Regions from separate parts of the Arthrobacter arnarulunnguaqae genome, predicted to be linked through region 2. Evidence: riboswitches for the same ligand, from Rfam matches in the RefSeq annotation. Region 2 holds a riboswitch; each other region holds the start of a gene.

Evidence for each region. A riboswitch is a leader RNA that binds a small molecule or an ion and turns the genes downstream of it on or off. The one in region 2 is predicted to bind S-adenosylmethionine.
Region 1: it holds a riboswitch for S-adenosylmethionine, as region 2 does, so the genes downstream of both, ACHAAJ_RS14490 (OsmC family protein) here and ACHAAJ_RS10225 (flavin reductase family protein) in region 2, are expected to answer to the same signal.
Region 3: it holds a riboswitch for S-adenosylmethionine, as region 2 does, so the genes downstream of both, ACHAAJ_RS00295 (bifunctional o-acetylhomoserine/o-acetylserine sulfhydrylase) here and ACHAAJ_RS10225 (flavin reductase family protein) in region 2, are expected to answer to the same signal.

Annotation. Positions count from the first base shown of each region.
Region 1 covers NZ_JBIMER010000023.1:21,780-25,040, forward strand. Annotated here, with positions in the region: partial or broken gene ACHAAJ_RS14475 (NADPH-dependent FMN reductase) at 1-225, shown strand; gene ACHAAJ_RS14480 (hypothetical protein) at 257-379, shown strand; gene ACHAAJ_RS14485 (aldo/keto reductase) at 464-1,423, shown strand; gene ACHAAJ_RS14490 (OsmC family protein) at 1,433-1,981, opposite strand; SAM riboswitch class IV at 2,018-2,133, opposite strand; gene ACHAAJ_RS14495 (VOC family protein) at 2,332-2,748, shown strand; gene ACHAAJ_RS14500 (alpha/beta fold hydrolase) at 3,002-3,261, shown strand, end outside.
Region 2 covers NZ_JBIMER010000009.1:79,476-82,736, forward strand. Annotated here, with positions in the region: gene rpsF (30S ribosomal protein S6) at 1-245, shown strand, start outside; gene ACHAAJ_RS10210 (single-stranded DNA-binding protein) at 287-871, shown strand; gene rpsR (30S ribosomal protein S18) at 935-1,174, shown strand; gene rplI (50S ribosomal protein L9) at 1,190-1,642, shown strand; SAM riboswitch class IV at 1,790-1,905, shown strand; gene ACHAAJ_RS10225 (flavin reductase family protein) at 1,921-2,427, shown strand; gene ACHAAJ_RS10230 (hypothetical protein) at 2,465-2,911, opposite strand; partial or broken gene ACHAAJ_RS10235 (DUF1801 domain-containing protein) at 2,940-3,227, opposite strand.
Region 3 covers NZ_JBIMER010000001.1:75,530-78,790, forward strand. Annotated here, with positions in the region: gene ACHAAJ_RS00285 (CPBP family intramembrane glutamic endopeptidase) at 1-747, shown strand, start outside; gene ACHAAJ_RS00290 (VOC family protein) at 845-1,486, opposite strand; SAM riboswitch class IV at 1,622-1,739, shown strand; gene ACHAAJ_RS00295 (bifunctional o-acetylhomoserine/o-acetylserine sulfhydrylase) at 1,814-3,157, shown strand; gene metX (homoserine O-acetyltransferase MetX) at 3,235-3,261, shown strand, end outside.

The DNA of each region.
Region 1 (3,261 bases), on a different contig from region 2:
GTGCTCGAGATCCCCATTGCCGACCTTCCCCTCTACAACCCGGACTTCGACGCCGACTTCCCGGTGGCCGGTAAGGAGCTCAAGGCAGCGATTGAGGGCTCGGGCGGAATCCTCATCGTGTCCCCCGAGTACAACCGGTCCATCCCCGGCGCGCTGAAGAACGCGATCGACTGGGGTTCCCGCCCGTGGGGCAGCAACTCTTTCGCGCAAGCCCACCGGTATCATCGGTGCATCGCCGGGCGGGATCGGCACGGCCGTGATGCAGTCGTCGATGCGCAGCGTCCTGAGCTTCCTCGACGCGCCGCAGCTCAACGCGCCGGAGGCCTACATCACCTTCAAGCCGGAGGTCTTCGGGGACGACGATCCCGGCTCCCGCTAGTAGCCCCGAGCGTCGGCGCTGGCGCAGGCGCCGGCGCGCACCGGCGTCGTACGCTGTGAGTCCACCTACCGAAGGAGCACCAGCATGCACGAAGCCGCATCCCGCCTGATCTTTGGATGCATGGGCCTGGGCGGGGGTTGGGGCGCCGGACCGCTCGAGGCAGCCGACGTGTTCGAGGCGCACCGCGCCGTCGACGCCGCGCTGGAGGCCGGCATCACGGTGTTCGACCACGCTGACATCTACCGCAACGGCAAGTCGGAGGAGGTGTTCGGCCGCGTCCTGGCCGAACGCCCCGAGCTTCGCGACCAACTCCACCTGCAGACCAAGTGCGGGATAGTGCTGGGCACGCCGGACACTCCCGGCCGCTACGACGCGTCCGCCGGGACCATCGCGGCCCGGGTCGAGGACAGCCTGCGGCGCCTCGGCACGGACCGCGTGGACACGCTGCTCGTCCACCGGCCGGACCCGCTGGCCACGCCGGCGGAAATCGCCGGCGCCTACGCCGACCTCAAGGCCGCCGGGAAGGTGTTGCGGTTGGGCGTCTCGAACATGTCCGCCGAGCAGATGGGCGCGCTGCAGTCCGCCCTCGACGAGCCGCTGGCCGTCAACCAGTTGGAGATGAGCCTGCACCGGCTCGGCTGGTTGGAGGCGGGCGTCCTCGTCAACCACGCCGAGGGCGCGGACGTCTGTTTCCCGCACGGTGCGCTCGAATACTGCGCGGCCAACGGCGTCGAGCTCCAGGCCTGGGGTCCGCTGGCGCAGGGTCGCTACAGCGGACGGCCGGCCGACGGCGCCGGGACGGAACCTGCGGACGCGGCCGCTTCCCGCATGGTCGCCGCCCTGGCGCAACGCCTGGATTGCGCGCCGGAGTCCGTCGTGCTGGGCTGGCTGATGCGCCACCCCGCGAACATCCGTCCCGTCGTCGGCACGTCGAACCCCGGACGCATCGCGGCCTGCGCCGACGCCGAACGTGTCGCCGAGGCCATGGCCTCCGACGACTGGTACGCCCTCTGGACCGCGGCCCGCGGACGCCCGCTGCCGTAGCCCCTTGCCCTATCCGGCTGGGTTCGCGGCCACCTCGATCTCCACCGGCGTCGGGTTGGCGAACAGGTCCAGCACCGGGCAGCGTTCGTCGACGGTCCGCCGCAGTTCGTCGTAGCGCTCCTGCGATTCCGGTCCGGTGATGACTACGCGCAGGCGAACCGCGGAAAAGCCCGGCCGGACCGTTGCATCGGCGCCGAAGAGACCCCGCACGTCGAGGTCTCCCTCGGCGTCGATCGTGATGTCGTCGACCCGGATGCCGAGCTGGTGGGCGTACAGCCTGTAGACCACCACCTGGCAGGATGCCAAGGCGCCGAGCGCGTATTCCACCGGGCTCGCCGCCGCGTTGTCGCCGGCCAGCCCGGCAGGCTCGTCGACGGTGAACTCATGTCCTCCGGTCGTGATGCGCGTGGCCACCGAGCCCTCGCCGGCCCCCCGTGCGCCATACGTCAGGCGGGCGTTCGCGGCGTCGGCGGCGATTTTGCCGGACCAGAAGGCTCCGGCGTCGTCGAGCCGCGCGGCGCGAACCTCGTTCAGGTCCTGCAGGGAAGTCTGGGTCATGATCGATCCTTGGTGTCGTGGCGCATGCCAGGCACGTCGCCATACTTACGCCGCCCAAGCCGGGCCGGCGTCGAATCCTCACCTGGGGCACCCCGCTACAGCGGGAGGGTTGCCGTCCAACCGGCCAGGGCCCGTGGTTGGAACTCTTGATTCTCCGACGAGTCTGACGGGGGATGGCGGGGTGGTTCAAGGGTTTCGTCACGAACCGCAACGCGCCGAAACATGTCGACGCGGGCGGCTGCGGCGGCCCTCGCCTAAGCGGCCGTGCCGGAGCATAATGGGAGCCTTCAGTCGGCTCCGGCAGTTGCCCAGGTGCCCGGACGCATTCATCTCCGAGGAGTGGCACAAAAATGGCGACGACGCTCAACCCGTACCTCGGCTTCAAGGACAACGCCCGCGACGCGCTGGAGTTCTACCACGGCGTCTTCGGCGGCGAACTCGTGCTGAACACATTCGGCGACTTCCAGGCCAGTGAGGAACCGGCCGAAAAGGAAAAGATCATGCACGGCCAGGTGACGGGAGCCAACGGGCTGACACTCATGGGTTCGGACACGCCCAACGCCATGGAGTACAACACCCCGAAGGGGTTTTCCGTGTCCCTGAGCGGCGGCGACGAGGCGGAATTGCGCGGTTACTGGGACAAGCTTGTTGACGGCGGAACCATCATCGAGCCCCTCGCGGTGGCGCCGTGGGGCGACAGCTTCGGGATGTGCACGGACCGGTTCGGGATCGGCTGGATGGTCAACATCGCAGGCCGGCGGGGCTGACGCCCGCGGTCTGCAGCGGAGCTGGACGACGCCGTCGCCGTGCCCGGGCTGGGACGTCCACGACGTCCTGGCGCAGAGCGGACCGCCGTCGTGCCGTTGCCTTTGTGCCGCCTGCCGGAACGGTCCCGTGGCCAGAGGGTCGCGCGTCCCTAGGCTTGTCAGGGAGGGGAACCCTGCGCGTGCGCGGGGCCGCCCCACCCAGGCCGCGGGTCCGCGAGGACCTCTGCGCGACGACGAGCAACAGGAGTGCGCCATGACCACAGTTCAGATTCCCGACTACACCACGGACAAGTTCTTCGGCCTCGAGGACAAGTGGCTCGAGACCGCTCCCGGCGAGGTCACCCACTACCACGAGCTCGGCGAGGGCACCCCGATCCTCTTCCTCCACGGCTCCGGCACCGGCGTCACCGCGGCCGCGAACTGGTGGCTGAATCTCCCGGAGATTTCCGAACTCGGCCGCTGCATCGCGATCGACTCGATCGGCTACGGCCAGTCCGTCGTGGCCCCCGGCAC
Region 2 (3,261 bases):
CGACTCTCGGCAAGTTCCTGGACGTCGTCCGCAACGATGGTGGAACCATCGACAACGTCGACATCTGGGGCCGCCGTCGTCTGGCCTACGAAATCCAGAAGAAGACCGAAGCGATCTACGCCGTCGTCAACTTCACCGCCACCCCGGCGACTTCCGCGGAACTTGACCGCCAGCTGTCTCTGAACGAGACCATCCTGCGCACCAAGATCACCCGTCCGGAAGAGCAGAAGGTCACCGCAGAGTAGTCTGCGTTTCCTTTACGTAGAGACCGACAACAGGAGGCACCATGGCAGGCGAGACCATCATCACGGTCATCGGTAATCTCACCAGTGACCCGGAGCTTCGTTTCACTCCGTCGGGTTCGGCGGTGGCGAACTTCACCATCGCTTCCACCCCGCGGACCTTCGACCGCCAGACCAACGAGTGGAAGGACGGCGAAACGCTGTTCCTCCGCGCATCGGTGTGGCGCGAAGCTGCCGAAAATGTCGCCGAGACGCTGACCAAGGGCATGCGAGTCGTCGCCCAGGGTCGGCTGAAGTCGCGTTCCTACGAAACCAAGGAAGGCGAAAAGCGCACGGTCACCGAGCTTGAGGTCGATGAAATCGGCCCCTCGCTGCGCTACGCCTCTGCCAAGGTCGCCCGCACCCAGCGCTCCGGCGGTGGCGGCGGCAACTCCGGCGGGTTCGGCGGCGGCAACGCCGGCAACTCGGGCGGATTCGGCGGCGGCAACTCCGGCGGCAACGCGGGCGGCAACTCCGGTGGAAACTGGAGCGCCCCGGCGGAAGACCCGTGGGCGTCCTCCTCGTCGTCCTCCGGCGGCGGCGGTGGTGGCTGGGGCAGCAACCCCGGCTCTGACGAACCGCCTTTCTAAACACCATATTCACCATCCCGCAGAACCTTTCTGCGGGCTCCACTAGATCAAAGGAGCTCCACGATGGCTAAGGCTGAACTCCGTAAGCCCAAACCAAAGTCCAACCCCCTGAAGGCCGCTGACGTCAAGGTCATCGACTACAAGGACGTCGCATTGCTGCGCAAGTTCATCTCCGACCGCGGAAAGATCCGTGCCCGTCGCGTGACCGGCGTCTCCGTCCAGGAGCAGCGCAAGATCGCCCAGGCCATCAAGAACGCGCGCGAAGTTGCCCTGCTGCCTTACTCCGGCGCTGGCCGCGGCTAAGGAAGGGATACCAACATGGCAAAGCTCATTCTGACCCACGAAGTCACCGGACTCGGTGCCGCAGGCGACATTGTCGAGGTGAAGAACGGTTACGCCCGTAACTACCTTCTTCCCCGCGGTTTCGCCCTGACCTGGACCAAGGGTGGCGAGAAGCAGGTCGAGTCCATCAAGGCCGGCCGTGCCGCCCGCGCCGTTGCCAACTTGGAAGACGCGCAGCAGCTTGCTGCTGCGCTGTCCGCCAAGCCGGTCAAGGTGACCGTCAAGGCCGGTGCTTCCGGCCGTCTGTTCGGAACCGTCAAGGCCGAGGACATCGCCAAGGCGGTCCAGGCCGCCGGTCTCGGTGCCATCGACAAGCGCAAGGTTGAAATGCCGGAGCACATCAAGTCGACCGGCAACTACCAGGCGACCGTGCGACTGCACGAGGACGTCTCCGCCACGCTCGACCTGCAGGTCGTCGCGGCAAAGTAGTCACGTACGCGGCGGGATCCGTCCCGTCCGAACGAGTGCTTGAACACGGAAGGGCCCCGCCTGTTGGCGGGGCCCTTCCGCGTCTCCTTGCGAAATGTTGCGTGGGTCTTTGACCCCGTCCCTCCGTCCGGCCTAGCGTTGTGGGTGAATCAAGAGCGCCAACGCGAAGCCCTGGCTCGTTGGACGGCAACCCTCTTTCGGTAGTGGGGTGCTCCAGGTGATGATTCGGCCGCCCGGATGCCCCGGAGCGGCAAGTGCCGAGCACGCGAAGGAACACCATGCCGCTGACAGGAAGACTCCAGCCGGACTCGCTACGCAACTCGTTCGCCCGCTTCCCCTCCGGGATCGCCGCTCTGTGCGCCACGGTGGACGGAAAGCCGCAGGGCATCGTCGCCTCGTCCTTCACCGTGGGCGTCTCGTTGGATCCACCGCTCGTCATGTTCGCCGTCCAAAAGACCTCCCGGACCTGGCCGATCGTGCGCGGCGCCGCGCGGATCGGCGTGTCCGTTCTGGGGGAACTCCACGAGGGTGTCTGCCGACAGATTGCTTCCCGCGACGGGGACCGTTTCGCGGGACTCAAGATCGAAACCACCGAGGAGGGTGCGCTCTTCCTGGACGACGCAGCCCTCTGGCTGGATTGCAGCGTGGAACAGGAAGTATCCGCCGGCGACCACGACGTGGTGATCCTGCGCGTACACGGGCACGAGTCCCACGGCGACGTAAACGAACCGCTGGTCTTCCACGGGTCCGAATTCCGCAAGCTGCAGGAATCCGCGCTCGTTTAAACCGCCGTGATAAGCCGTCCCGGCCGCGTTGGCGCGGTCAGGCGGAGCGCATGGAATTGACGACCTTCGTGGCCTCGCCCAGAGACGCGCCCGTGTCCCGGCGTACCTTGCGGATCGCCTCCACCGTCTTGCCCGCGCGGATCAGTTGCAGTGTCTCCAGATAGGCGGGATCCGGTGTCCCTCCGGGAGGGTGTTGCGCACTGGCCGCGCGGCTCGCGGCGTACGAAGCGCCCTGGCCGGTGCGGCCGGAGGAAGCCCTGGCGGCGGCCGTTGAGCGTTCCACGGTGGCCCGCCGGATCCTGTCGGCGCGCTCCGTCTCCTGCCGCTGCTGCTCCGCCGCCGCCGCGTTCAGGCGCGCAATGTAGTCGTCCTCCTCGTTGGTCTGGTTTCGTGGCCTGTTGGCGATGGAGGCCACCAGGAGCCAGACCAGGGCCCCGGCGACCAGAACCGTGATCAACAGCTCCGGAGGGCTCATTCCGAACATCGTGTGCTCCTTTGTGGCGGGCGGGCCGCTAGGTGGTTTGGGGTGCCGTGCCGCCGGCGTGGAGTTCGGCCATGACGTGACGGTATCCCGCGGCGGTTAGTTCCGCGAGGACGCGGAGGTCGACGTCGTCGAGCTTGTTGACGTAGAGGCAGGCGGCCCCGGTCCGGTGCTTGCCGAGTCGCGGCAGGAGCGCTGCGGCGTCGGAGCCGTACGTCAGTCCGTACAGCGAGAGCCCGGCGCCCCGGGGTGAGAATCCGACGGCGCACGCGTCGCCCTCGCGACCGGACGCGTAGCGGTAGTGGTAGGCGCCGAAGCCGGCCGGATCCCCGTGGCGCGGTTTCGTCTTGGCT
Region 3 (3,261 bases), on a different contig from region 2:
CCGGCGTCCCGCCGCTGGATCGCGTTCGAGATCGCACTGGTCCTCGGATTGTCCCTCGGACAGTCCGCGGTCTACGCCGCGGTCAGCCTCCTGGACAAGTTGAGCCGGGCCCCGCTGGGCGGGCAGACGACCAGCATGAACAACCCGCTGAGCGAGCGTCCCCTCTTCGACCTGACTTACCAAATGTTGGACATCGTGTTCGCCCTGGTCCCCGTGGCGCTGGTTTTCTTCCTATTTGCCCAAGCGGGAACCAATGGGTTCCGGGCCATGGGTCTGGACTTCCGGAGGCCTTGGCGCGATCTGGGGTGGGGTTTCGGGCTGTTCGCCGTGATCGGCGCGGGAACGCTGGGCGTCTACGCCGCGGGCCGGGCTTTGGGGGCGACCACGGCCATCGTGCCGTCCGCCCTGGAACCCTACTGGTGGACCATACCGGTCCTGGTGCTGTCCGCGGTGCGCCACGGCCTCCTCGAGGAAACGGTGGCCGTCGGCTACCTCTTCGACAGGTTGCGCCGTCTGGCGTGGGGCCCGTGGGCCGTGGTGGTCGCCAGCGCGATCCTGCGCGGAAGCTACCACCTCTACCAGGGTTTCGGCCCGTTCGTGGGGAACTTCCTGATGGGGCTGGTCTTCGGGTGGTTGTACCTCAAGTACCGCCGGGTAATGCCCCTGGTCATCGCCCACGCGTTGCTCGATACGGCCGGGTTCGTCGGCTACGCGCTGATCGGACCGGCGATCGGGCTGGGCACCTAGCTCAAGCAGTTCACCTCGGTTAAGCGGCGCGGGCCGGACAGCGGATGTCCGGCCCGCACTTCGTGTCCCGCGGTCCTGTCCGCAAGGTCCCGTCCCGCTACAGCGTGATCGATCCCTTGGGGGTCTCGAAGGTCACGGACATGATGCCCGGCGTCCCGTTGGGCGCCTGCCACTCGACGTCCACTCCCTCCAGGGGGCTCTGCTCCGGCGTTCCCAGCCATTCGCGCACCCGCTCCCTGGAGCCGGCGATGCTGATCCGGGAGATCCGCCCCACCGGCTCCAGCGCGCGAGACGGGTGCAGGTTCTCGGTTCCGTCGTCCCAGCGCAACATGTAGGGCACCTGCGGGTCCGCGATGAGCCCCTTGATGCCGATCTGCTGCCACGTCAGTTCCTGGCCGTCCGGGAACTTCCGGTTCCCGGGAACCGAGGACCGGCCGAGCCGCTCCTCGAAGGGGGCCAGGTCGTCGACGGCGACGCACCAGCCCATCCATCCTCCGCCCATTTCCGACCGCGCACGCACGGCCTGGCCGAACGGAGCCTTGTCAGAGGCCGGGTGCGCGAGCACCTCGACGACCTCCAGGTATTGGTTGTTCAGCAACGGGAAAATGACATTCCGTGTGCCGAACCGGGGATGCACGCCGCCCTTGACGGACTCGATCCCCAGAGTGTCTTTGATGCGGTCGGCGGTGGCCGCCAACCCATCCTGTCCGCAAGCGTATGAAACGTGGTCCAACCTCATGTGCCCATGATGGCACTTTGTGAGGTGCGTCTCGACTTAGGTTGTCCTTACTTGAGCCGAAGGCTGTGTCAAACCCCGTCATATTCGCCGGGCGTCGCTTGCGGGGCGCGGCGGCATCCGCGAAACTGTTCTACAGGTCATGAGTGCCAGCGCGAAACCCCGGTTTGCTGGCCGGCAACCCTCCACTCGCGGTGGGGTGCCCCGGGTGAGGACCGGGCTCGGCGCCAAGCGTGGCGCGGGGCAAGCGCGGGTCGGTTCCGGGCGGCGTCACACTCCGTGTGGCAACTCCGTTTGGTGCGGCCCCTCAGACGAAAGAGGAGCACCACAATGTCCACCAACTGGTCCTTTGAGACGCGCCAGATCCACGCGGGACAAACACCCGACGCGGCAACCGGGGCGCGCGCCCTGCCGATCTACCAGACGACGTCGTTCGTCTTCCCGAGCGCGGAGAGCGCGGCGGCGCGGTTCGCGCTACAGGAACTCGCGCCCATCTACACGCGCATCGGCAATCCCACGGCCGAGGCCGTGGAAAACCGCATCGCCGACCTCGAGGGCGGCGTCGGCGCTCTCCTCCTGGCCTCCGGCCAGGCCGCCACGACCTTCGCGATCCTGAACGTCGCCGAGTCGGGCGACCACATCGTGGCCAGCCCGAGCCTCTACGGCGGGACGCAGAACCTGTTCAAGCACACGCTGCGTCGATTGGGCATCGAGACGACGTTCGTCGAGGATCCCGACAACCTCGAACACTGGCGCGCGGCGGTCCGGCCGAACACCAAGGCCTTCTTCGGCGAGGTGGTTTCGAATCCCCGTCAGGACGTGCTGGACATCGAGGGCCTCGCCGCCGCGGCCCACGAGGCCGGCGTCCCGCTCATCGTGGACAACACGCTGGCGACTCCGTACCTGATCCGCCCCATCGAATGGGGCGCGGACATCGTTGTGCACTCGGCCACCAAGTACCTCGGCGGGCACGGAACCGCGATCGCCGGTGTGATCGTGGACTCCGGCAACTTCGACTTCGCGCGGGACCCCGAGCGGTTCCCGACGTTCAACACGCCGGACGAGTCCTACAACGGGTTGGTGTTCGCCCGCGACCTCGGCGTCGGCGGCGCCCTCGGAGCCAACCTGGCCTACATCCTGAAGGCCCGCGTCCAACTGCTGCGGGACCTCGGTTCCGCGGCGGCCCCGCTGAACGCGTTCCTGATCGCCCAGGGCCTGGAAACGCTGAGCCTGCGTATGGAGCGCCACGTCTCCAACGCGCAGAAGGTCGCCGAATGGCTTCAGGCGCGGGAGTCCGTCCGCTCCGTGGCCTTCGCCGGCCTGCCGTCGAGCCCGTGGTTCGAACGGGGGCGCAAGTACGGACCGCGCGGCACCGGCGCGATCGTCGCGTTCGACCTGGAGGGCGGCGCGGAAGCGGGACAGGCCTTCGTCGACGGGCTGGAACTGCACTCCAACGTGGCCAACATCGGCGACGTCCGTTCGCTGGTCATCCACCCGGCGTCGACGACCCACGCGCAGTTGGGCGAGGCCGAGCGGGCCGCCGCCGGGGTCACTCCCGGGCTGGTGCGGTTGTCGGTCGGCTTGGAGCACGTCGATGACATCATCGCCGACCTGTTGGCCGGGTTCGACGCCGTCCGCCGGGCCGCGCCCTCGGACCTGCAGGCGGCCCGGTGACCCTCGACTTCAACGCGACGTCGGAGCGCGCCGCTCCGAACGCCGTCGGTCCGCGGACCGACGGCGTTCCGCGGACCCTGCGCACCGGCGCCTTCGATTTCGAG